One region of the Anaerospora sp. genome, then DNA from elsewhere that is predicted to be linked to it. Evidence: riboswitches for the same ligand, from Rfam matches in the RefSeq annotation. Region 1 holds a riboswitch; the other holds the start of a gene.

The links. A riboswitch is a leader RNA that binds a small molecule or an ion and turns the genes downstream of it on or off. The one in region 1 is predicted to bind lysine.
Region 2: another riboswitch for lysine. It lies ahead of dapB (4-hydroxy-tetrahydrodipicolinate reductase); the one in region 1 lies ahead of RTR76_RS03165 (amino acid permease).

What each region holds. Positions count from the first base shown of each region.
Region 1 covers NZ_DALZUO010000002.1:230,594-233,765, reverse strand. The annotation lists gene RTR76_RS03175 (HutP family protein) at 1-173, opposite strand, end outside; gene RTR76_RS03170 (TerC family protein) at 319-1,014, opposite strand; lysine riboswitch at 1,361-1,541, shown strand; gene RTR76_RS03165 (amino acid permease) at 1,618-3,045, shown strand; gene RTR76_RS03160 (hypothetical protein) at 3,095-3,172, opposite strand, start outside.
Region 2 covers NZ_DALZUO010000012.1:31,697-34,868, forward strand. The annotation lists gene spo0A (sporulation transcription factor Spo0A) at 172-945, shown strand; lysine riboswitch at 1,152-1,330, shown strand; gene dapB (4-hydroxy-tetrahydrodipicolinate reductase) at 1,444-2,238, shown strand; gene RTR76_RS11405 (aspartate-semialdehyde dehydrogenase) at 2,259-3,172, shown strand, end outside.

The sequences.
Region 1 (3,172 bases):
CTTTCAATGATTTTCTTTACAGAGGGAACAAACTCTCCGCCAAAGTCAACAGCCACCGACAGTATATTTCGCTTTTGCAATCCCTGCCGGGTATCTTGTTCATCTTGCCGAGTTTCACTAAGCGCCATGCGGAGTGCAGCCCGTCCTATATCAATACTGGTAATTTCGTTCATCAAAACGCATCCTTACAATTTATTTTGTCTGAAAGCAGTATACACAATTTTATGGTAGCAGTCAGGATATTCCCTGTCAATATCTCTGACACATAGTGCATATAAGTAAAACAACCGGCTCGCTTAAGCGAACCGGTTGTTTTACTTATTTTTCACCATCCCGAAAAGCAGGAGCACCTTCTGTGTTTGCGGGAACACTTTGCGCTCGGACTTTCAGCCAATGGCCTACGCCAACCACAGATGCCGTCAATGCAAGTTCAAGCAATAGCGCATAGGGTTCAAGAATCGGCCCCATAGCAGCATCTGCTACCATCATTTTGGCTGCTGTCCAGCCTAAAATAGCCGCTCCAATATAAATTATAATTGGATACCGATCCATAAGAGACATCAACATCTGACTGCCAAAAATAACTAGCGGAACACTCATTGCCAGCCCGGCGATAAGTAACAGCATATTGCCGTTAGCAACTCCGGCGATAGCCAGGACATTATCAAGACTCATAATAAGATCGGCAAATAAAATTACTTTTATTGCTTCGGAAAAGCTTGCTGCTTCTTTACAAGCTACATCATGTTGTTTGTCATCACCTAGTAAGCTTACAGCAATCCATAATAAAGCTAAACCACCGGCAAATTGTACATAAGGAATTTGTAGCAAGAGAGCTGCGATCATAGTTAAAACAATCCGCAATACCACTGCTCCCGCACTTCCCCATAAGACAGCCTTTTTGCGCTGTTCGGGGGGTAAGTTTCTACTAGCCAGAGCTATGATGACCGCATTATCGCCGCTTAGTATTAGATTGATGAATGTAATACTGCCTAACGCTGCCAATAGTTCCATCGAAATAACCCCTTTCACCATATTTTTATAGCAAAACAATAAAAAGGCCTTACAAACGTCGTAAGGCCTTTTCTCTCCACGAAAATAAGACCTTAGTATGTATATGGCCATACTAAAGGTCTCGCTGTTGGATATTCCAACGGTACAGCCATGCGTTAGCAGTGGTGTTGACTATACCTAATAGCTACTCCCCTTTAGATATTGAATTATTACCATCATATTACACTCGCTCATATCAGTCAATACTATTCTCGTTTCATTCTATGGTATTTTCCCCATCGTAAAAAGACAAATCATTGACGTGTCCACAAAGAGTATACTATAATCATATTTAGAAATAAATAGTGTGCCAGATAGAGGCGCGAATACTCATGATTATCTACGATAAGCTTTGCCAATGCGATGAATTGTAGGGAAAGGGATATTCGCCGAAGCGCGGGTTGAGGCAATCACTTGCTGCTGGGCTTGTACTGAATAAGTGCAAGACTGTCACCTAAAATGTTTTTAGGTGGAGGACTATCTCATTAGCGCTAAGATATCTATCTTAAGCAGCGTGAGATTGTTCACGCTGCTTTTTTACGCAAATAAATAGGAGGTTAAATCATGTCAAAAGCAAGTGTTGATCTAGAACAACTCTGCCCGGAGAAGCAAGGGCTAAAACGTGATATGCTCCCCCGCCATTTAATGATGATTTCTATTGGGGGGACCATTGGCACCGGACTATTTATGGGTTCAGGCCAAACAATCCATCAGGCAGGGCCTTTTGGCGCCATCCTCGCTTATCTTGCCGGCGGCCTTGTTATGTACCTGGTATTGCTTTGCTTAATGGAGCTAACGGTAGCAATGCCTGTTTCTGGTTCATTCCAAAGCTATGCGTCCCGGTTTATTTCCCCTGGCGCAGGTTTTACTACCGGCTGGTTATATTGGATAAACTGGGCAATTTGTATTGCTGCAGATTTCACAGCAGCCGGAATTATTATGCATCACTGGTTTGCTCAGGTTCCTGTTTGGATATGGTGTGCAGTCTTTGCTGTAGCTTTGGCCCTGCTAAATCTCATTTCCGTAAAAGCCTATGGTGAAACAGAGTTTTGGTTTGCCAGCATTAAGGTTGCTGCTATCGTTGGCTTTATTATTGCCGGTGCCGGCCTGATTTTTGGCTTCTCCGGTAATGAAGGAGCTGTCGGTTTCTCAAACTACAATACGGGCAGCGGCTTATTTCCCAATGGGTTTAGTGCCGTATTTTTAACTATGATTGCTGTAGTCTACTCCTTCCAAGGGGCAGAGCTTGTCGGAATTGCCGCAGGTGAGTGTCAAAATCCTGAAAAACACGTGCCTAAAGTTATTCGCGGTATCGGACTACGAATTATTATATTTTATGTATTAGCTATTATTATTCTAGCAGCTACCATCCCGATGGAAGAAGCCGGAGTACTGGAGAGTCCCTTTGCCCATGTCTTCGGACGTCTGGGAATTCCTTTTGCCAAAGATGTTATGAGCTTTGTTGTGTTAACCTCTGCTTTATCTGCCGGCAACTCGGCACTCTATGCTTGCTCCCGCCTGCTGTGGTCCATGTCTAAAGATGGTCATGCACCCTCCTGGCTGGGCAACCTCAATAAGAACGGTGTTCCGTATGGCGGCGTACTAATTACCTTATTGCTAGCCTGTCTATCCCTTCTGACTGAAACGTATGCAGCTGATACTGTCTACATATGGCTCATGTCAAGTACAGGTCTGACAGGGTGTCTGATTTGGATGATTATTGCCTGGTGCCAGTTGAATTTCCGCCGTAAATATGTACAGTTGGGTGGCCAATTAAAAAACTTGGCAGTTCGGACTCCCTTATACCCTCTAGTACCAATATTGGCCTTTCTCCTTAATGCCGGAATTATTGCCAGTCTTTACTTTGATGAGTCCCAGCAAATTGTCCTTTATACCGGAGTCCCGGTAGTTTTCGCAATTTATCTATTCTATCTGCTGTTTTTAAATAAAAAAGATTCTTCTGACTTACAGAGCAAGTCACGCCAGCAATAAAAGATAAATCCCCATCCCATTACCAACGGGATGGGGATTTATCTTTTTATCAGGGTCCTCCGGATAATCGCATTAAGTTTTCATCAATGTCAGGATCAACCCCTCCAGAGGCTTCCGTAATGCCTCC
Region 2 (3,172 bases), on a different contig from region 1:
ATACAAAAGTGGAATAATGATCTTTTTTGATTATAAATTACTAAAAAACAAGCATTCTGGAAGTTAATTATATAAATGGAAGAAATTTGGATTTTTTTCCAATAAAGGAAGGAATTGACGTAACTTTGTCGAATTTATAAAAATGTAAAACGATGCAGGGAGGATGTTCAAGTGCTCAAAGAACGAATCAAAGTGGCGTTTGCGGATGATAATAAAGAGTTTTCCGAAATCATGAATGAGTATCTCAGCCAGCAGCCTGATATTGAAGTAGTAGGTGTTGCCTACAATGGCGAGCAAATCATATCGATCATTGATGAAAAAAAGCCGGATGTCGTTATTCTTGATATTATTATGCCACATCTTGATGGCATTGGTGTATTAGAGCGAATTAATACTACCGGTGGTAAGCGCCCTAAAATTATTATGCTGACCGCTTTCGGTCAAGAAACAATCACACAGCGTGTTGTTGAATTAGGTGCAGATTATTATGTGTTGAAGCCGTTTAATATGGAAGTACTGGTTAGCCGTATCAGGCAGCTTGCCGGTATGATTACTACTCAGCGCCCGCAGGTAACTGCGCAAGCAATCAAAGCAAAATCTGTTGACGTTGAAGTAACCAATATTATTCGGGAAATTGGTATTCCTGCTCATATTAAAGGTTATCAATATTTGCGGGATGCCATCATGATGATTATATCTGAAATTGAACTGCTTGGTGCCGTTACTAAAGTTTTATATCCTATGATTGCCGAAAAATACTCTACTACTCCCAGCCGTGTGGAAAGAGCAATTCGTCATGCGATTGAAGTTGCCTGGAACAGAGGGAATATCGATATGATTAATCGTTTGTTCGGCTACACGGTAAAACTGGAAAAAGGCAAACCGACAAATTCAGAGTTTATGGCAATGATCGCCGATAGACTGCGTATGGAAATGCGCGCTTAATATTTGATAGTTAAGGCTGCCTGAATGATAGGCAGCCTTAATTTATGAAGAGATTTCGTCGTTACGGCTTGATGAAATAAGGCGTTACGAAGGTGTATTTTACAGATAAGCTGTAAAATACAGATAAAAAGTTCAAAACTTTGTTGACTTCCATGTAACCATTATTATACAATGAACGTAAAATAAATAGACCTCATCCTGTACAGGGTTAAGGTAGAGGTGCGGTCAACAGGAGTACTTTCAGGAAGAGTGGTGTCGATGAACTGGAAGAAAAGGGTTGACTGCCGAAGTGTGAAATGATGCCGGTCTTTCACGCTGGTTTTACATCGAATAGGTGTTAAAACTGTCACTGAAGGTTGTTCTTCGGTGGAGCGCTATCTCACTAGGATAAAGGGAAATATCATATTTTCCATGTTATCCTTTATTTCTGCCTATATAAGGTAGTCGGTGAGATTAGCTCTACCGACTGCCTTATTTTAATTTTCGGAGGTGGCGTTTGTGATTCGGGTATTGGTTTGTGGTGCTTATGGAAAAATGGGTAGAGAAGTATTAAAAGCAGTACATACAGATGATCAGTTGCAAATTGTAGGAGCGGTTGATGTAAAATCTGATTTTAGTGATGTTGGTGATTTGATTGGTGTTGGCAAACTTGGCGTAATGATTGGCAATGATTTGCAAACAATAATCAATGAAACAAAACCACAAGTCATGGTTGATTTTACAAGGCCAGAGTCAGTAATGAATAATATCCGGGTTGCCTTGAATAGTGGGGTATGTCCTGTAGTCGGTACTACAGGTTTATCAGAAGAAAACCTGACTGAAGTTCGCGAATTATGCACGACGACTGGTGTTAATGCGCTTGTTTCACCAAATTTCTCTGTTGGAGCTATTCTAATGATGAAATTGGCACAGGATGCAGCTAAGTATTTTCCTCATATTGAAATAATTGAACTTCACCATGATCAGAAGCTTGATGCGCCATCGGGGACCGCTTTGCGCACCGCTGAACTAATTGCCCAAAAACGGGGAATTTTAGAGCAGGGACATCCTGATGAAGTAGAAAAGCTACAAGGAGCCAGAGGAGCAAATTACGCAGGAATACATATTCACAGCGTTCGCCTTCCGGGATATGTAGCTCATCAAGAGGTTATATTTGGTGGTCTAGGACAAACGCTTGTTGTACGTCATGATTCCATCTCCCGTGAATCCTTTATGCCCGGCGTTGTACTAGCATGTAAAAAAGTGCTTTCAATAAGTGGTCTGGTTTGCGGCTTAGAACAAATAATGGATTAAATGCTGAATGGAGTGGTAGTATGAAAAAGTATAATGTGGCAATTTTAGGAGCTACTGGAGCAGTTGGACAGGAATTTTTAAAGCTAATTGAAGAAAGAAATTTTCCCTTTGCCAATTTGAAATTACTGGCTTCAGCACGTTCAGCTGGTAAAACAATAGACTTTATGGGTCAGACATATGTGGTGGAAGAAGCAAAACCTGAATCCTTTGAAAATGTGCAAATTGCATTATTTGCTGGTGGAGCAGCAAGCAAAGCGCTTGCGCCGGAAGCGGTCAAACGCGGAGCGGTTGTTATTGATAATTCAAGTGCATTTAGAATGGACCCCAATGTGCCTCTGGTAGTACCTGAAGTTAATCCTCTGGCTATTCATGAGCATCAGGGCATCATCGCCAATCCTAATTGCTCAACTATTATTATGGCGATGGCTTTAAAACCAATTTATGATAAAGTAAAAATAAAGAGGATCATCGTCTCTACTTATCAGGCGGTGTCAGGAGCCGGCAAGGAAGCGATAGATGAGCTTGATGAGCAGGTGAAAGCCACAATCGACAAACGTCCGGTTGTAGCTAACATTCTGCCCAGTGCCAGCCTGCCTAAGCATTATCAAATCGCATTTAATCTTTTGCCGCAAATTGACGTTTTTCTAGAAAATGGTTATACAAAAGAAGAAATGAAAATGGTGCATGAAACACACAAGATTCTTGGTGACTCGACTATCGGCATATCGGCAACGACAGTACGTGTTCCTGTTTACCGGAGTCATTCAGAGTCAATCAATCTAGAGCTGGAAGGACCTTTGACTGTAGAGGAAGCTAAGGCTCTAATGGATGCTTTCCCAGGAGTGATTGTTGAAGACAACCCGGATGAGATGATATACCCGATGCCATTATATACATCAGACCGAAATGAGGTTTTCGTCGGTCGCATTCGCAA